Regions from separate parts of the Clostridium neuense genome, predicted to be linked through region 2. Evidence: riboswitches for the same ligand, from Rfam matches in the RefSeq annotation. Region 2 holds a riboswitch; each other region holds the start of a gene.
The links. A riboswitch is a leader RNA that binds a small molecule or an ion and turns the genes downstream of it on or off. The one in region 2 is predicted to bind S-adenosylmethionine.
Positions count from the first base shown of each region.

Region 1: linked by a shared signal. The riboswitch ahead of ACJDT4_RS03525 (class I SAM-dependent methyltransferase) and the one ahead of metK (methionine adenosyltransferase) in region 2 are both predicted to bind S-adenosylmethionine.
Region 3: linked by a shared signal. The riboswitch ahead of metH (methionine synthase) and the one ahead of metK (methionine adenosyltransferase) in region 2 are both predicted to bind S-adenosylmethionine.
Region 4: linked by a shared signal. The riboswitch ahead of ACJDT4_RS18765 (ECF-type riboflavin transporter substrate-binding protein) and the one ahead of metK (methionine adenosyltransferase) in region 2 are both predicted to bind S-adenosylmethionine.

Region 1 is NZ_JBJIAA010000002.1:254,705-259,907, reverse strand. It holds gene ACJDT4_RS03535 (MutS family DNA mismatch repair protein) at 1-1,288, shown strand, start outside; gene ACJDT4_RS03530 (DUF975 family protein) at 1,366-2,076, shown strand; SAM riboswitch class I at 2,151-2,255, shown strand; gene ACJDT4_RS03525 (class I SAM-dependent methyltransferase) at 2,329-2,901, shown strand; gene ACJDT4_RS03520 (ABC transporter substrate-binding protein) at 2,996-4,591, shown strand; gene ACJDT4_RS03515 (VanZ family protein) at 4,779-5,203, shown strand, end outside.
Region 2 is NZ_JBJIAA010000006.1:134,871-140,073, forward strand. It holds gene recD2 (SF1B family DNA helicase RecD2) at 1-1,189, opposite strand, end outside; gene metK (methionine adenosyltransferase) at 1,470-2,645, opposite strand; SAM riboswitch class I at 2,712-2,811, opposite strand; tRNA gene ACJDT4_RS08555 (tRNA-Tyr) at 2,877-2,961, opposite strand; tRNA gene ACJDT4_RS08560 (tRNA-Thr) at 2,967-3,042, opposite strand; tRNA gene ACJDT4_RS08565 (tRNA-Val) at 3,058-3,133, opposite strand; tRNA gene ACJDT4_RS08570 (tRNA-Tyr) at 3,139-3,223, opposite strand; gene yyaC (spore protease YyaC) at 3,527-4,084, shown strand; gene mreB (rod shape-determining protein) at 4,260-5,203, opposite strand, start outside.
Region 3 is NZ_JBJIAA010000003.1:88,251-93,453, forward strand. It holds gene metH (methionine synthase) at 1-2,249, opposite strand, end outside; SAM riboswitch class I at 2,398-2,517, opposite strand; gene ACJDT4_RS04235 (PrkA family serine protein kinase) at 3,202-5,124, shown strand; gene yhbH (sporulation protein YhbH) at 5,129-5,203, shown strand, end outside.
Region 4 is NZ_JBJIAA010000017.1:81,990-87,192, forward strand. It holds gene ACJDT4_RS18755 (ABC transporter permease) at 1-387, shown strand, start outside; gene ACJDT4_RS18760 (ABC transporter permease) at 391-1,476, shown strand; SAM riboswitch class I at 1,530-1,630, shown strand; gene ACJDT4_RS18765 (ECF-type riboflavin transporter substrate-binding protein) at 1,705-2,262, shown strand; gene ACJDT4_RS18770 (ABC transporter ATP-binding protein) at 2,358-4,064, shown strand; gene ACJDT4_RS18775 (energy-coupling factor transporter transmembrane component T family protein) at 4,067-4,897, shown strand; gene ACJDT4_RS18780 (hypothetical protein) at 4,903-5,203, opposite strand, start outside.

The sequences.
Region 1 (5,203 bases), on a different contig from region 2:
GCTTGATTTTACTCAAAGAATTGAAGGCGAAGGGATTATAAATAAAAATACCGTTGAAAATCCAGAGCAGCTATTCGATTATGTTGAAAGTACAAAAAAGGTTTTTGCTAGTCCAATTGCTAAAATAATATCTTGGGTACTTCCTGTTATAACTATAGTAGCCTCTATTCTTATTATTTATTATAAGCTAGATAAGTACTATGGCTATATAGGATTATTTTTTACAATACATCTTCTTATAAGCGGAATTGGCTATGCAAAGATGTCCCCAGTGTTGGGACCTATATATAAAAAGAAAAATGACTTGGAGTCTTATTTTAATATTTTGAAATTGATAGAGGATGAAGAATTCAAAAGCCCATATTTAAAGGAACTTAAAGGAAAACTTACCTTCAACGGAAAAAGTGCAAATGCAATTCTTAAAGAGCTTACAACTATAGTTGAAAAAATTGAGTATATAAACAATATAGTTGGATATGTAGTATTAGGTATTGTGTTTTTTTGGGAGTACCACAGGCTTTTTGAATTTGAAAATTGGAAAGCTAAGTATGGAAAATGCATAAGACAGTGGCTTGATGTAATAGGCGAATTTGAAAGTCTAGCTAGTTTTGCTGTTATGTTTCATTTGAATTCAAAACTTACTTTTCCAGAACTTTCAGAAGGAAATTTGGTATTTTCAGGGGAAGAAATAGGGCATCCTTTAATTGATGAAAAAACAAGAGTATATAATGATGTTGATATGACAGACAGTATATTTATAATTACTGGTTCAAATATGTCTGGAAAAACTACTTTTTTAAGAACTATTGGAATAAATCTTGTTCTTGCATATGCAGGAGCACCTGTGTGCGGTAGCACGCTTAAATGCTCTATTGTTGATATATATACTTCTATGAGAATAACAGATGATTTAAATAGGGGAATGTCCACTTTCTATGTTGAGCTTGTTAGAATGAAAAAAATGATAGAAAATATAAAAACAAAGCGCCCTATGATTTTTTTAATAGATGAAATATTCCGTGGAACCAACTCAAATGATAGAATAGTCGGAGCAAAGAGTGTACTTAAAAGTCTCAATGAGAAATGGGTATTTGGACTTATTTCAACGCATGATTTTGAATTATGTAGTCTTGAATACGATGATAAAAAGAGAATTAAAAATTATCATTTTTCTGAAAGTTATGAGGGAAATAAGATAAAATTTGATTATAAGCTAAAAAAAGGACGTTCAGATACAACTAATGCTAAATATCTCATGAAAATGATTGGAATTGATATTATAGAATAAACTTTTTAAAATATAGTAATTATATAGAAAAAACATAGTATATATATAAGGTGACGATATATACAAGGAGGAAATTTATGTACAAAGAAAGAATATCAGTATTTAAAGTTCTTTCAAATGTTTTTTCTATGGGGGCAGCTAATATAATAAAATTTGTTGTAGCTATGGTTATACCAGCTTTGGCATTTTTGCTTATGAGCTTTTGTTCTGGATTAATAATCGGCAGTGCGGCCATAATGTCAGAACACTCTGCTGGTGAGATTTTATTGTGTGCGATTATTACCCTAGTAGTAACTTTTGGAGTTTGTATACCATTAAGTATAGGAATATATTGTATATCACGAAATTATCAAGATAAACATGAAATTATATTCTCAGATATATTTGTATGCTTTAAAGAAAACATTATGTTAAAGTCAATAGGATTAACATTTCTTTTAGGATTAATATTAGTTGTAGGTTATATATTATTTATAATACCTGGCATAATACTTACGTACATGTTTATTTTTGCATTTTTTGTTATGATAGATAATACTGACCTTGGTATACTAGAGATTATTAGTTTAACTGCAAAGCTTACAAAAGGTTACAAACTTAAAATTTTTGGCTATAATATAATACTTGGAATTATACCGGGGATTTTATATATGGTACTTCGTGGAAGCACATTAGGCTGCATAATATATTTTATAATTTCTTTAATTGTATCAGCTGTTAACTTATTGGGATTAAGCTTTTTTTACATGGATAGCTTAGATTGGTTTAATAATGCAACAAAAGAATAGAATTTTCAAATATTAATTGACATGATATATAATTAATTGTATAATTAACTAAACATATAAGAATACTATATAAAATCTTATCAAGAGTGGTGGAGGGACTGGCCCTGTGAAACCCGACAACCGGCATTACCATTAGATGTACGGTGTTAATTCCTGCAAAGCAATTTGGGAGATAAGAAAATGGTGATAAAATTTGTTATTAAGCTGTTTTCTTTTTGAGGAAACAGTTTTTTTATTTTTAGGGGTGATATTTTGAGTGGAAAAGATAGGATAGATACTGTAAAAAAACAGAAATTGGCTTTAGAAAATAATATACAAGGAGAAAAAATTTTAGATATTGGTGGAGGTGGCGAAGGAGTCATTGGAGGAATATATGGAAGAAAAGTAATTGCCGTAGATAAAAGGCAGGATGAACTTGACGCTGCAGCAGAAGGACCAATAAAGATGGTTATGGATGCTTCAAATTTAACTTTTAAAGATAAAAATTTTGATGCAGCTACTTCATTTTTTACAATGATGTTTATTGACAAGGACGATCATAAAAAAGTATTTGATGAAGTATACAGAGTTTTAAAAAATGGCTCTAATTTTGTTTTGTGGGATGCTGTTATTCCAAAAGAGGATGATAGCAAAAAAGATATATTTCTTATTGAACTTGAAATAGCTACACCTAATGGATTAATCGAAACCTCCTATGCTGTAATGAAGAAAAATAATGAGCAGGATATAAAGTATTTTAAGAAATTAGGGAAAAAGGCTGGGTTTAAAATTGAAAGTGAAGAGGATTACGATAAAACTTTCAAAATAGTGTTTAAAAAATCATAGCAAAAAAATATGATTTATATGCAATTGACAAAATTTGAAACAAAAAGTATAACTATATTATTTCTATAAGAGTAATGTACAAGGGGGAAAATTGATGAAAAAGAAAAATATATTGAAAAATTTTATTGTACTAATTTGCATTTCAACTTTATTAGTATTATCAGCATGTGGTAAGGAAGGTACTAGTAAAACTGCTAAAAGGGTAATTAATATTGGAATAACTAATTCGCCAGGAAATCTTAATCCTATAGATCCAGCAGATACATCTTCTGGAATTGTTGCTTCAATCTTGTTTGAGCCACTTATGGATCTTGATAGTGATATGAAATATAAACCAATGCTAGCTGATTCGGTTAAAACTAATGATAATAAAGTATTTACTGTTAACTTAAACAAGAAAGCAAAATGGACAGATGGAAAGCCTGTAACTGCCGATGATGTAATTTTTACATTAAAACTTCTTACAAACTCTAAAATATCATCTATGGCGGCATCAAATTTTAATATATTAGAAGGACTAGATGATAAAGGCTTTACACCTTCTGAAGGAAGTGATTTTGCTGGGGCTAAAAAAATTGATAATCATACAGTACAGTTTACAACTAAAGCTACAGTTTCATTAATATTGTTTGAGGATTCAATTTGTAAAAATCTAAGAACTGTGCCTAAGCATGAGCTTTCAAACATAAAGCCAACTGAAATTTCTAAGAGTCCTTTTATTCAAAATCCAACTGTTACGGATGGAGCATTTTCATTTGTTAAATATGAAAGAGATCAATACATACAATTAAAAGCGAACAACAACTATTATAAGGGTGTTCCAAAGCTGGATCAATTAAATTTTAAAGTTATGCAGGGCACTAATCTAGCAGTTGAATTGCAAAAAGGTGAAATTGATATGAATATAGGTGCTATTCCTGTAGATGATTATAGTAAAGTAAAAAGTTTAAATAATGTAAAAACTTTTGCAGGCGAGCCTAATAATCTTCAATTTTTGTTTATAAATGAAAAGGCAGTACCTAATGCTAAAGTTAGAAAAGCAATTTCTTATGCCATAAATAGAAAGCAAATTGTTCAAAACCTTTTAAAGGGTGAAGGAAAAGCTATAGATGGTTTCTTCTCAGAAGGTAATCCATATTACAATAAAAATATACCACAAGTAACTTATGATGTAAGCAAAGCTAAGGCACTTTTAAAAGAAGCTGGCTTTGATTCAAATAAAACTCTTATATTTAATGTTCCTACAGGAAACACAACTAGAGAGCAGGCGGCGGATATTATAGCAGCAGATCTTAAGGATATAGGTATTAATGTGCAAGTTCAAAAATTTGATTTTGCTACTACTCAAGCTAAGGCAAAGAATGGTCAATTTGATTTAACAATAATGGGAGATACCATCATTCCTATAAATCCAACTTATGATCTTCCATTCTTCATACTTACAGGTAATTATAATGGATATAGTAATAAAGAGGTAGACAACTTAATTTTATCTGTTAAGTCAGAAGCAAACGAAGAAAAGGTTAAAGAAGATTATAATAAATTGCAGGGGATTTTAGCAGAGGATGTACCTTGCCCTGTAGTTTATGCAGCAAGTCAATTAACAGCCGTAAACAAAAGGGTAACTAATGGAAAACCTAAAGATTACGGAACATTTATTGATGTTTATAATTGGGACGTCGCGAAATAACAGTGTTTTGAAATGTTAAATGCTGTTACCTAATTTAAAATTAAAAAATAAAAAAGTTCTTATCCTAATAATTTTGTATGGGTAAGAACTTTTTTATTACTTTTTTGTAATAAACAATTTATACCACAGTAATAAAAAAGAATTATTATAGTAATTGAAATTATTAATGATTGGAGTTGAAGTGTTTGTGAGTGGAATTTTTGGAGGAATACTTTATGAGTATATATGTGTAATATTTTTGTGTGTTATATTTCAGATAATCATGGTAAAAAAAGAACATAAAAGTGGACATAAATATAACCTGAAACATTTTATATGGGTTTACGTTTTCTTTGTATATTTAATGCTTGTATTTATGTGTACTGGTGCGGGAACTCTTCATGATCTTTTCTTTGCTATTAAAGAAAATGAACTTATCAGTTTTGCTACAATAAATTTAGTGCCTTTTGATGCTGCTTCTGGAGGGATTTTTGAACACATAGAAAATATTATAATGTTTATGCCTTTAGGTTTTTTACTGCCGCTTATTTGGAAGGAATTTAAGTCAGTTAAAAAAGTGGTTACAGCAGGTTTTTTATTTTCAATAGTAATTGAGCTAAGTCAGCTTTTAAA
Region 2 (5,203 bases):
AGCCAAGTTCTAGCATTCTATGAATAGTTCTAGCCTCACTTCCCGTAGCTTCCGACATCCTTTTTGCAGCTCTCCCGGTTGGTGCAGCCATAAATACCTTCATCGATAACTCTTCAAATATAGACGTTATGCATCTTATTATTGTGGTTTTTCCTGTTCCGGGTCCCCCTGTTATAATCTCAACTCCATTAGTAATTGCCCCTTCTATCGCATCTTTTTGTGATGCTGCAAATTCTATATTGTTTTCTTTTTCAAATTCTTTTATTTTAGAATTTATATCTATTTCAATTTCCTTGTATTTATCATAAGCAAGAGTTATTATTTTTCTTGTAACTCCGAGTTCACTATAATAGTACGGCATTGTATAAACACAATTTTCATTATTTATAATCTCAACTTTTAATTTTTGAGAAAGCGTACATTCATATATTGCTTTTTCAATATCGTCTTTACGAACCTGAAGTATCTTAATAGAATCTCTTATTAAGTCTTCAATTGGCATATATGTATTACCCATTGCACAAAACTCATTTACTACATAAGTTATTCCACTTTGAATTCTAAAAGGAGAATTTGCTTCTATCCCAAGACTTCTAGCAATCTTATCTGCAGTTTTAAATCCAATGCCAGAAATTGTATCGGTAAGTATGTATGGATTTTCTTTTACAACCTCTATGGCTTTTGATTTATATTTTTTATATATTTTTACACACTGATTAGGAGTAACTCCATATGTCTGAAGAAAAATCATAATGTTTCTTATTTCCCTTTGCTGTGAATAGGATTCATATATAAGCTCTATTTTTTTATCTCCTATTCCTTCAATTTCTCTTAATCTATATACATCGTTGTCAAGTATTTCTAGTGTTTTATCTCCAAACTTATTAACTATTTTTTTTGCTGTTACAGGGCCTATTCCAGAAATAACTCCCGATGCTAGATACTTTTCAATTCCAACCAACGAGTTTGGTAAAACTTCATCACATTTTTCCACTTTAAATTGTTGACCAAACTGCGGATGAACAGTCCATTCTCCTGAAACTTTAAGTGATTGTCCTTCCATTATATATGGTATACATCCAGTTATGGTTATTTTTTTAGAATTTTCATCCTCGGTTACTGCAACCACATAACCATTTTCTTCATTTTTAAATACAATTGATTCAACCACGCACTGAAGTTCTTCCATATTAAATCTCCTTACTATAAACAAAATACTTTAGTTAAAAAAAAAGATACAGTTATCGTATCTCTCCTAACAATTATAGCGTTTTTACATAACTTTCTCAATTATATGTAATAATAAAACTACTCAAACGAGCTTCTAACTCATAACTCTTTTCATTATATATTTTACCATTATAAAAAAAACATGCAAACTTTATTTTAAAACACAGGCTGCTTTAAATTTATTATTTTATGCAAAAAAAGACCAATATATATAATACTAGTCTTTTTCGCACTATTTTCTAAAATAATTTTTTTATTTCTTCAACCTTATCTAATTTTTCCCAAGGAACATCAATGTCAGTTCTTCCAAAATGCCCATAAGCTGCCACCTGCTTATATATAGGTCTTCTAAGATCTAAATCTCTTATTATTGCTCCAGGTCTCAAATCAAAAACCTTTTGAACTATTTCAACTATTTTATCATCTGAAACCTTTCCTGTTCCAAAGGTATCAACTTCTATAGAAACAGGTTTTGCAACTCCTATTGCATAAGCAAGTTCAATTTCTAATTTATCTGCCACTCCAGCTGCCACAAGGTTTTTAGCAACCCATCTTGCAGCATACGCAGCTGATCTATCAACTTTAGTAGGATCTTTTCCAGAAAATGCTCCACCACCGTGTCTGCCGTATCCTCCATAAGTATCAACAATTATTTTTCTTCCAGTAAGGCCCGAATCACCTTGAGGTCCTCCAATAACAAATCTTCCTGTAGGATTTATATAATATTTAGTGTCCTTATCAAGAAGTTCCTCTGGTATTACTGGTTTAATAACTTTTTCAATAATATCTTTTTCAATTTGTTCATGAGTTGCATCTGGACCATGCTGTGTAGATACAACTATAGCATCAACTCTTACAGGTTTATTATCATCATATTCAATAGTAACCTGCGTTTTACCATCTGGTCTTAAATAATCTATAGTTTTATCTTTTCTTACTTCAGAAAGCTTCCTTGCAAGTTTATGTGCAAGTGATATTGGCATTGGCATATATTCTGGTGTTTCATTTGTTGCAAAACCAAACATCATTCCTTGATCTCCAGCACCAATTGCGTCTATTTTATCCATTTCACCTTTTTTAGCTTCTAATGCTTCATTAACTCCCATAGCAATATCACTTGATTGCTCATCTATAGATGTAACTACAGCACATGTATCACAGTCAAATCCATACTTAGCTCTTGTATATCCTATCTCTCTTATAGTGTTTCTTACGACACTTGGAATATCAACATAGCAATTAGTTGATATTTCTCCCATTACATTAACAATTCCAGTTGTAACAGTAGTTTCACAAGCAACTCTAGCATTTTTATCTCTTTCAAGAAGTGCATCTAAGACAGCATCTGAAATTTGATCACATATTTTGTCAGGATGTCCTTCTGTTACAGATTCAGACGTAAATAATCTCTTCATTTAATATTCCTCCCTTAAAAAAAATTAAAGTCTCTTCAATAAGAAGAGACTTTTAAATTCAAATCTCTCTTATCTCGCAGAAAACTGCAGGAATTGGCACCTTAATGCAAATGCATCGGTTGCCGGGTTTCATCGGGCCATTTCCCTCCACCTCTCTTGATAAGAGTAACTACAAACTATATTATACACTTTTTAAACATAAAATAAAAGACACTAATGTGTCAAAATAATTGGTGGAGGAAGATGGATTCGAACCATCGAAAGCTGAGCTAACAGATTTACAGTCTGCCCCCTTTGGCCACTCGGGAATTCCTCCACATCTGGTGCTGGCAGAAGGAATTGAACCCTCAACCTACTGATTACAAGTCAGTTGCTCTACCAATTGAGCTATGCCAGCGTATTAAATTTTGTATGGTGGGCACTACAGGGCTCGAACCTGTGACCCTCTGCTTGTAAGGCAGATGCTCTCCCAGCTGAGCTAAGCGCCCATACTTGGTGGAGGAAGATGGATTCGAACCATCGAAAGCTGAGCTAACAGATTTACAGTCTGCCCCCTTTGGCCACTCGGGAATTCCTCCACATTTAATTTATTAAACTTTAATTCTCAGTCGGAAGCTTCTCTCTCGCACCGACAAATAGTAGTATACATTGATAATATAAAAAAATCAATTCTTATTATGTACCAATACTCATAATTATATTAGTATACGTACTTTTTTCTCGTTATTTCTCCCTTTTAAGCACATGAATGTAAACTGATATACGACATAAATATTTAAACTTTCTATAGTTTTGCATAATAATATTTTTTTATTTGCATCTACAATAAAAAATAATATTAATTAAAAATTCCTCATATAGATTATTAGGAGGTGATTTTATTGAACAAAATAAGAACTTTATATAATGCTCCAATGTCTTATTTTAAAATTTCAAACTTCTTGCAAAAATATATAAACGATAATACAATAATTGTATGCATTGGAACAGACAGATGTATTGGAGATTGTCTTGGTCCTATGGTGGGTACAATGCTAAAAGAAAAGTTTTTCCCACTAAATGTATATGGAACAATTTCTGATCCAATACATGCCTTAAATTTAGATAAGAAACTATCAGAAATTAAAAGCAAACATATTGCATCAACAATTATTGGTATAGATGCTTGTTTGGGAGATTCTGAAAATATAGGTGAAATACAAATACGTGATTACGCAATACATCCAGGAAAAGGCGTTGGAAAATCACTTCCCGATGTAGGTGAAGTATCTATAATAGGAATAGTAGATTCATGTGAAAGCAATGAATTATTCACAAATAGAAATATACGCTTAAATTTAATATTTCAAATGTCAAAAACCATAACCCAAGCAATACTTCATTCTTATTATCTTTATGCTAATTTTAACAATGTGACTTCGATTCCAAAACACAATTAATTACATTTTATTTTTTATATTAATCAAGACAACTCTAACTTTTTAAACGACTTCAAATAATAAAATAACCATCCAACGCTATTGACATGGAAGTATTTTTATATAGATTATAAAAAAACAAAATAGAAAGCATATTCTGCTCTCTATTTTGGCTATGTTTAGTTTCACAAATTATTTATCGCTCTATTATAGTTATGTCATCCACTGTTAAATCTAATTTATCTACATAATCAAGGACTTTTCCAGTACCTAAAGCTACACATGATATAGGATCTTCTGCAACATATACAGGTACTCTTGTAACCTCTTCAATAAGCTTATCTAAGCCATTTAAAAGAGCTCCTCCACCTGTCATAGTTATTCCCTTGTCTGATATATCTGCTGCAAGTTCTGGTGGAGTTTTTTCAAGTACTGAATGTGCACAATCTGCTATTGAATTTACAGCTTCTTTAAGCGCTTCTCTCATTTCTTCTGAAGAAACTTCTACGTTTTTAGGAAGTCCTGTTATAAGATCTCTTCCTCTAATTTCCATATTGTCTTCTATTTCCTTCTTGTAAGCAGACCCAATATTTATTTTTAGATCTTCTGCCGTTCTTTCACCAATCATTAACTTGTGTTTTTTTCTTATGTACTTTATAATAGCCTCATCAAACATGTCTCCAGCTACTTTTATTGAACTTCTAACTACCATGCCACCAAGAGAAATTACGGCTATATCTGTTGTACCACCACCTATATCTATTACCATATTACCACTTGCTTTAGTGATATCTAGTCCAGCACCTATTGCTGCTGCTAATGGTTCCTCTATTAAACAAACCTTTTTTGCTCCTGCGTTTACAGCAGCATCCTTTACTGCTCTCTTTTCTACGCCAGTAGCCTCACAAGGAACACATATAACAATTTTAGGTGCAGACATTCTTCTTTTTCCACAAGCTTTTTGTATAAAATGCTTAAGCATCTTCTCTGTTATATCATAATCAGAAATAACTCCATCTCTTAATGGACGTATTGCAACGATACTTCCGGGTGTTCTTCCAATCATCTGCCTCGCTTCTTCGCCAACCGCTAATACCTCGTTTGTATTACGATTTATAGCAACAACAGATGGTTCTTTTA
Region 3 (5,203 bases), on a different contig from region 2:
TCGCCTTTTACTGTTGCAAACACAACTTTTCCAGCACTTGTGCTGTTTCCTTTTTCAGCATTTATATATGGAAGAAGACACTCAACGGCTTTTTTCATAACTCTAGCACTTTTTACAACTTGAGGCAGAAACATTTTTCCAGCACCAAATAATTCTCCAACCTTCTTCATTCCGTTCATTAGTGGTTGTTCTATGATTTCTAAGGCACTTTTGTATTCTTTTCTAGCTTCTTCTATATCTTCAGCGATAAATTCTACATTTCCTTTAACTAGAGCATAACTGAGTCTTTCACTGCAGTTTTTTGTTCTCCAGGTATCGCTAGTTCTATTTTGAGCTTGTTCTGTGCTTTTGTAGGTTTCCGCAAATTCTAGAAGTTTTTCAGAAGCATCGCTGCTTTTATTTAATATTACAGCTTCAACTTTATCTAGAAGCTCTTTGTCTATATCATCATAAAGATCAATCATTCCGGGATTTACTATGCCCATATCCATTCCTGCATTTATAGCGTGATATAGAAATACTGAATGCATTGCTTTTCTTATTATATTATTTCCTCTAAAGGAAAAGGATAAATTACTAACGCCACCGCTAACCTTTGCATAAGGTAAATTTTCTTTTATCCACTTTACAGCTTTTATATAGTTTACAGCATAGTTGTCATGATCTTCAATTCCTGTTGCAATGGCTAAAATGTTAGGATCAAAAATAATATTTTCAGGTGGAAAGTTGATTTTTTTAGTTAAAAGGTCATAGGCCCTTTTGCAAATTTCTATTTTTCTTTCAAAGGTTTCTGCTTGACCCATTTCATCAAATGCCATTACGACAACACCGGCACCAAAATTTTTGATTATTTTTGCTTCCTCTAGAAATCTTTTTTCTCCAACCTTAAGACTTATGGAATTTACAATAGCTTTGCCTTGAATAGATTTAAGACCAGTTTCTAAAACTTCAAAGTTTGATGAATCTATCATTATTGGAACTTTTGAAATTTCAGGTTCACTGGCAACAAGTCTTAAAAATGTCTCCATTTCTACTTTTGCATCTAAAAGGGCATCGTCAAAGTTTACATCTATTATTTGTGCACCATTTTCAACTTGATGTCTTGCAACGGATAAAGCTTCTTCGTAATTTTTCTCACGTATCAGTCTTGCAAACTTGGCTGAACCAGCTACATTTGTTCTTTCACCTACATTTATAAAATTACTTTCTTTATTTATTTTTACGGTTTCAAGGCCGCAGTAAATGGTTTCTGGCTCTAACTTAGGAACCTTTCTTGGCTGTATATCTTTAACAGCGCTGCTTATAGCTTTTATGTGAGCAGGAGTAGTACCACAGCACCCTCCAACTATGTTGATATTTCCAGCTAATGCAAGCTTTTTAACAAGAGCAGCCGTTTCCTCTGGAAGTTCTTCGTATTCTCCAAGAGAATTTGGAAGACCCGCATTTGGATAAAACGATATATATTTATTTTGAGTTTCTGAAAGTTGTCTTATGAAAGGCACAAGTTCCTTTGCTCCAAAAGAACAGTTAAGACCTATAGCAATTACGTTTTCATTTTTCATACTTTCTGCAAAAGCATCAAGAGTTTGACCAGAGAGAATTCTTCCACTTTTATCTGCTATAGTTCCAGATATTATAATAGGAAGTTTAATAAATTTTTTCTCAAATACACTTTCCGCAGCTAATATAGCAGCTCTTGCATTTAAACCATCAAATACTGTTTCTATAAGAAGTAGGTCTACGCCGCCGTCAACAAGACCTTCAATTTGTTCACTGTAGGCTGAAAACATATCATCAAAGCTTATACTTCTAAAACCAGGATTTTCAACATCAGGTGACATAGACAAGGTTCTGTTTGTAGGACCAATAGAACCAGCTACAAAACGTGGTTGTTCTGGAGTTTCTTTTGTGAAATAATCAGCTGCCTCTTTTGCAAGCATTGCTCCATTAAAGTTAATTTCGTATATTTTATCCTCTGTGTTGTAATCTGCCTGAGATATTTTTGTTCCATTGAAAGTATTGGTTTCAATAATATCTGCACCGGCTTCGAGATATTTGCTATGAATAGCCTTTATTACTTCTGGATTTGTAAGGTTTAAAATGTCGTTATTGCCCTTTTGATTTACATGACAGTGGAGAGAACCACAAAAATCATGTTCGTTAAGATCATAGCCTTGTATACATGTTCCCATAGCGCCATCAAGTACGAGAATTTTTTTGTTTAGTAAATCTATTATATTTGAACTCATTTGTTAGCCCCCTTTAGTTCGGTTTAAAATGCACAATTCACAGTGCACAGTTGAGAATGATTTTCTTCCGCTTTGTTACAGAAAATCCACATTAACTGTGAATTGAAAAAAGCCCGAGAAAAATCTCGAGCAGCTACTTCACGGATTATTCTCATCTATCAGCTCATAGGTAAAAGTTACCTAGCTGCTGGAATTAGCACCATGTACCTATATATGTACTGGTTGCTGGGCTTCAAAGGGCCAGTCCCTCAGCCTCTCTTGATAAGATTGTAATTAAAATTTGATTTTATTATATTAGTTACAGTTACAAATGTCAATATAGGGGTAGTACCTGAAAAGTTTAAAATGTATTTTTGAAGTCTTACAAGTAAGCTAGAAAGGTTAAGAGCAGAGAGTAGAGAGTAAAGAGTAGAGTGAAGGAGGATTTACCTTTCGTTTCTCTCAGGTAAATCTTACTACTTATAAGTGTCGGCTGCGCTGAGCAACTTAAAAGATTCATGCCTAAAATTCCGTAGGCACGGAGGAATTTTTTCCTTGAACCACCGTGGGAGCAAATTAACAATGCTGAAGGAACAGTTTAAAAAAATTCTAATAAATCTTGGTGAAAAAATCATAAAACACTTAGATATTTCAATTGCTTGAGCATTTTTCCAGCGAGTATAAACATATACGAGGCTTGGGCTAATATATAGATGACTAATACAAGTTAAAGAAGGATAATGGGATTACATCCCAAGCCCCGTATATGATCGTTATCCTTCTTGAACTCAAAGCAAGCACTATTTTAAAATATACACCAAGATTTATAGAAGGTTTTTAATGTGATGAAGCATTGTTATTTCACACTTTTTTAAAACTTTATGAATATAGATGATAAAGTTAAAATATATATTTGGTATAAAGATTATATTTGTGACTTGTAATTTTTAAGTTTTGATTGGGAGGTGCGTTTATGGATTTTAAGGAGCTAATAAAACATGATAGGGAAAACTCAAATAAGATTAAATTTGAAGGTACATTTCTTGAATATCTTAATATAGTTAAGGAAAATCCAGATGTATGTAAGCTTGCGCATAAAAGGATATATGACATTATAAAAAGTAGAGGATTCGAGGTGCTAAAGCCTGAGGAAAATCCAAGGATAAGAAAAATATATGGTAATGAGCCTATAAAAAGATATGACTTTTTTAAGCATGATTTCTTTGGAATAGATAAGGTTATAATGAAGCTTGTAAACTATTTTAATGCTTCCTCCATGAAGGGTGAAGAGGCAAGACAAGTACTTTATCTTGTTGGACCTGTTGGAGCAGGAAAGTCATCATTAGTTGAAGCTATAAAAAAGGCACTTGAAGTTTCGGAACCTGTTTACAGTCTTGAAGGATGTCCTATGAGGGAGGAACCACTTCATCTTATACCAAAGCACTTAAGGAAAGAGTTTGAAAGAGAACTTGGTGTAGAAATTGAAGGTGACTTGTGTCCTGTATGTAAGTATAGGCTTACACATGAATATAATGGTGAGTATGAAAGATTCCCCGTTACAACTAGTGGTTTTTCAATAAGGTCAAGAAAGGGAATTGGAGTAGTCCCACCAGTAGATCCTAATAACCAGGATACTTCAATTTTAACTGGTTCTATTGATATATCCAAAATGGACTTATATTCAGAGGATGATCCTAGAATATTCTCACTAAATGGAGCTTTCAATGTTGGAAATAGAGGTATGGTAGAGTTTATAGAAGTATTTAAGAACGATGTTGAATATCTTCACACTATAATAACTGCAACTCAGGAAAAATCTATACCATCACCAGGAAAAGGTGCAATGATATATTTTGATGGTCTCATTATAGCTCACTCAAATGAGGCAGAGTGGAATAAGTTTAAATCTGATCATACAAATGAAGCTATACTCGATAGAATAGTAAAGATTGAAGTCCCATATTGTCTTGAGCTTAGCGAAGAAATAAAAATTTATGAAAAAATTCTTAAAAAGAGTAATTTTAAAGCTCACATAGCTCCTCACACCTTGAGTACAGCAGCTATGTTTGCAATACTTTCAAGACTTAAACCTTCTTCTAAGGTTGATCTCATAACAAAACTTAAAATATACAATGGTGAGGATATAGTAGAAAATGGTACAACTAAGAAAGTCGATATAAATGAGCTTAGAGAAGAAGCTGGAATAATGGAAGGTATGAATGGAATCTCAACAAGATTTATAGTGAAAGCAATAGACAATGCACTATCAAGTTCTGAATACGACTGTATCAATCCACTTAGTATAATGGAAAGCATTATAAAATCAGTAAAGGAGCTTGACATAGCAGAGGAGGAGAGAAAGAAATATCTTGGCTTTGTTCAAAATATAATAAGAAAAGAATACAATAAAATACTTGAAAAAGAGATAACAAAAGCATTTATAGAAAGCTATAGAGAACAAGCGGAAACCTTGTTTAATAATTATCTTGATAATGCAGAAGCCTTTGTAAATAAAAATAAAATAAAGGATAAATCTACAGGTGAAGAACTTAATCCAGACGAAAAATTCATGCGTTCCATAGAGGAACAAATTGGAATCTCGGAAAGCTCTGCAAAAGGCTTTAGAATGGATGTAACCTCTTACATGTTCTATGTTGTAAGAAATGGCGGCAGTATAGCTTATGATGCATATGAGCCTCTTAAGGAAGCAATAGAAAAGAAACTTACAGCATCTGTAAAGGAACTTTCAAGAATTATAACTAAATCCAGAGTTAGAGATAAAGAGCAGAATGAAAAATATAATTCAATGGTTGAGGAAATGAAGAGAAATGGATATTGTGATTATTGCTGTGATGTAATTTTGAAATATGCAGCCAACAACTTGTGGAAGGATTGATAGTATGGCTATATTTAGAGATTACAATGTTAATCCAACGGATCATGATAGGACTATAGGAGATAGAAGAAGGCATAGG
Region 4 (5,203 bases), on a different contig from region 2:
ATTGTAACTGGTTTTGCTTTTAGAGGGTGTAATTTTATAAATTTAGCAGTTGTACTTATTTGTCAAAGTTTACTAATAACAAGCTTTTCAGGATTTATTATAGCCTTTTTTAACGATGAATTTTCAATACCTATTCTTACAGCTTTGCTTTTTTTTCAAACATTTTTTGGAGAAACCTTTGTTCCAATTCAGGAGGTTTCTAATGGGCTTTATATAAAAGTATCTAAACTTGCTTTTTTAAATATAGTACCGGATACGTATAAAAAATGCATGCTTTTTAATTCTTTTAGCAGTATAGAAAAAAATTTAGCTTACATGATTATTTTTTCTATAGTTATTTATATTATAGCTCTTTTTAAGATAAAAATTAGATGGGAGACTGCTTAGTATATGAGTTTTATTATGGTTTTACTAGCTAATTGTAAAAGATACTTTAAGAATAATAAAAATATTGTGTTCATGTTTTTTGTGCCAATACTTCTTACAGGCTTTGTGTATTTTACTGGAGATAATAAAAGCGAAACTTCTAATGGTAAAATTGCAGTAATCAATTTAGATAGAGGTGCATATGGCAATAAGCTTATTAAAGAATTAAAAATAGGTAAGACTTATAAAAATAAGATTGAAGCTTTAGAAGACTTAAAAAATAATAAATATACAGCTGTATACGAGCTGCCAGCTGATTTTTCTAAAAGCGCTAATGAAAAATTAAAACCTGTAGTTAATGTTTATAAGCTTCAAGCTGGAAATATTAACAATGAATTTGAAAATAGATTAAAAAATAGTATAAAAGAAATTATGAAGGTTAATGTTTTAGAGGAAAGCAATATTATTAAAGATGAAAGTGAAATAGAAAAGAATATTATACATATTGATTACAAAAAAACCGATAAATCAATAGGAGAGGATAAACTTTTTCCTGTATTAAACATTATGTATCTTATGATTATTAACTCAACCTTGTTTGGTAAAGATTTAATAAGTCTTAAGAAGGAGAAAATATTAGAGAGAGTTTCTTCTACAGCAAATAATGAGTATAGTATATTAGGCAGTATATATCTATCAATGGTAATAGTTCAATCTGCAGCCTCTATAGGCTCCCTTTTTGTAATAAATTTAGTTTTTAAATATGGTTTTCAAAGCTTTGCATTTGAAGTTTTAAATATAATTTTAATAAGTATGATATCTATAGCTACAGCAATAATGGCGTCACGAATGTCTGAACAATTTCAAATGGGAGCACTTATAGTAGTGTTAATAAACCTATTAATGCTTACTATCTATTTTATAGGGATAAGTGAGAAAGGCAAATTCCCTTTAGGTGAAATCCTTATGAAAATTACACCTTTTTATTGGGCTATGGATAGCATTAAAAATTTTAGAATCTTTCCTAATACCATTATTTTAATACTTATTGCACTAGCGTTTTTTACTGCGGGAAGCGTTAAATATTCAGCAATTGCCAAGAGCGAATAAGGATAGATTTGACATAAGTTAAAAAAATGATATACTTAATGAGTATTAAATAAATCTTATCGAGAGTGGCGGAGGGACTGGCCCTGTGAAACCCGACAACCAGCATGTTTAGTGTATGGTGTTAATTCCTGCAAAATAATTTGCAAGATAAGAAAATGTAAATTTGTTAAAAAAACTGCTTTTCTTATTGAATTGCAGTTTTTATTTTTTTATAATGGAGGGATAAATATGGAAAAAAGTAAATTACCAATTAGAACGGTTGTTGCTATAGGTATTGGAGCAGCAGTGTTTATAATATTAGGACGTTTTGGTTCTATCCCATCTGGTATTCCGAATACTAATATAGAAACAACCTATGCATTTTTATCAATTATGTCTGTTATATTTGGACCAATTGCAGGCTTATTTATAGGACTAATAGGACATGTATTAAAAGATTCTATTTTTTATGGACAGATTTGGTTTAGTTGGGAGCTATCTTCAGGAATATTTGGAGCAATAGTAGGAATTGCAGCTAGAAAAATAAATATTGAAGAAGGTTTATTTGGGTTTAAACAAGCAATTATATTTAATGTTATACAAGTTATTGGAAATGCAATTGCATGGTTTTTAGTAGCACCAACTTTAGATATAGTGATGTATGGCGAGCCAGTAAATAAAGTTTTCATTCAAGGAATTGCAGCAGGTGTCGCAAATATGATTACAGTAGGAATAATAGGTACAATACTACTATTTACTTATGCTAAAACTAGGACAAAGACTGGAAGTTTGAATAAAGAAGAGTAAATAAAATTAGTGAAACAGTTAAATAAGTGTCTTTAAATGTGATATTATAATAAAGGCACTTGTTTTTTTTGCACATAACTAGGTAGGTGATATAAGTGAGAAAAAAGGTAATTGAATTCGAGAATTTTGGATTTCAGTATAAAGTTCAGGCGAAGCCAACATTAAAAAATATAAATCTTACTATATATGAAGGAGAAAAAGTTTTAATAGTCGGACCATCTGGATCAGGGAAAAGTACAATAACTAATTGCATTAATGGTCTTTCACCCTTTCATTATAAAGGAAAAATAACTGGAAGCTTAAAAGTAATGGGGCATGAGACGAAAGAGATGAGTATACCAGAAATATCAAAATATTGTGGTACTGTACTTCAAGATCCTGATAGCCAATTTATAGGACTTACTGCTGCAGAGGATATAGCTTTTAAACTTGAAAATGACTGCGTTCCTCAAAAAGAGATGATAGAAAGAGTTTCTAAAGTTTCTAGTATAGTTGATATGAAGGAATTTATAGATTCGTCGCCACAAAAGCTTTCAGGTGGACAAAAGCAGCGAGTTACCCTTGCAGGCGTAATGGTAAATGAAGTTAATATACTTTTATTTGATGAACCACTTGCAAATTTAGATCCGCTGTCAGGTAAAAATGCAGTTAAATTAATAGATGATCTGCAAAAAAAAGAGAATAAAACTATAATTATAATAGAACATAGACTTGAGGATGTTTTAAGTTCAGATGTAGATAGAATAATTGTTATAAATGATGGAGAAGTTGCTGCGGATATGACTCCAGGTGAGCTTTTGTGCTCAAATATTTTACAGGCTTGTGGAATAAGAGAGCCTTTATACATAACAGCTTTAAAGTATGCGGGGTGTGATATTACTGGTGACATGCAGCCTGAGCATATTAATACTATAAAACTTAAAAATTGCAGGGATAAGGTAATCAATTGGTATGAAGGATTACCATATAATAATGAAGAGGAAAATGGCAACACGATTTTGGAACTTAAAAATATTTCTTTTGGATATACTTCTGAAAAGGCAACGCTTAGAGATGTATCATTTAAAATAAAAAAAGGTGAAATGGTGAGTATAGTTGGAAAAAACGGAGCGGGAAAATCAACTATATCTAAAATAATATGTGGACTTCATAAACCTCAGTCGGGAAGTATACTGTTTAATGGAAGAGATATAGCCAAAGATACAATTAAAGAACGTTCTTCGTACATAGGCATGGTTATGCAAAATCCTAATCAAATGATTTCAAAGGTAATGGTGTTTGATGAGGTTGCATTTGCTTTAGCAATAAAGATGGTTCCAAAAGAAGAAATAACAAAAAAAGTCAATGAAGTTTTAAAAATCTGTGGTCTATATGAATTTAGAAAATGGCCCATATCAGCGCTTAGTTTTGGTCAGAAAAAAAGAGTTACAATAGCATCTATATTGGTCATGAATCCTGAACTTATAATTTTGGATGAGCCAACAGCGGGACAAGATTTTAAGCATTATACAGAGATAATGGATTTTTTGGTTGAACTTAATAAAAAGGGTGTTACTATTGTTATGATTACTCATGATATGCATTTAATGCTTGAATATACACAGCATGCTATAGTTTTTTCTAAAGGAAGTAAAATTGCTGATGATACAGCTATAAATGTTTTGACTAATAGTGAAGTAATAGAAGCTGCAAATCTTAAGACAACCTCTATATTTGAGTTAGCAATTAAGTTAAATATGGATAAGCCTAAAAGTTTTGTGAAAGCATTTATAGATTATGATAGGGGGAATAGAAAAATATGAGCATGAATAACGCTATGTTATCTTATATAAAAAAAGATACTCCAATACATAGATTTACTGGTGCTGCAAAGTTAATATTTTTTATATTCTGGGTAGCAGCATCTATGATTACATATGATACAAGGCTTTTAGTAGCTCTTGTTATAGTAGGCGGAATTGCATTTAGATTTTCGAAAATAAGATTTAAGGATGTGTCTTTTGTAATATATTTTATACTTTTCTTTTTAGTTATAAATACCATACTTATTTTTGCATTTGCGCCTTATCAAGGTGTGAAAATATATGGAACCAGACATAATCTGCTTCATATAGCAGGAAGTTATTATTTTACAAAGGAACAGTTATTTTATCAATTTAATATTGCAATTAAGTATTTTGTAACCTTACCTATGGCACTTTTATTTATTGTAACTACAGATCCAAGTGAGTTTGCTGCCTCGTTAAATAAAATAGGAGTTGGTTATTCAATTGCATATGCAGTTTCACTTACTTTGAGATATATACCAGAAATTCAAGGAGAATATCATGATATATCATTTGCACAGCAAGCTAGAGGAATAGATATGTCTTCTAAAGAAAAATTTACGAGAAGAATAAAAAATGCTATTTCTATACTTATGCCTTTAATATTTTCAAGTCTTGATAGGATAGAAACTATTAGCTGTGCCATGGAACTTAGAGCTTTTGGAAATAATAAAAAGCGTACTTGGTACAAGGAAAGAAAGTTTAAAAAGAATGATTTTTTAATAATTGCTGTTGGCGTTATTTTGTTTGCTATTTCGCTTGGTCTAAATTTACATAGAGGAACCAGATATTTTAATCCGTTTATATAGATGCATCATTTAGCATTGTTTTTTTCAAGTTCATTGTAAAGCTTAAGAACTCCTTCTCCCCATTTGGGGTCCTCAGCGTATTTTCTATTTATCCAGTGAAAAGGTTCTTCAGTTTTTGGCCTATCTTTGCATAAATTAATTACAGTTCTGCTGGCTATTTCGGCAGCATCTTTAAGGTTGGTATTATATTCTTGCCAGCTGTGGAAAACATTAAAGGGATTGTTTACTATTTTCTTTGCATATTGTTCATTAGCTGGTACGAAGTCTTGCTCTTGGCCTGTAATTGCGAATAAAACAAGCGGATTC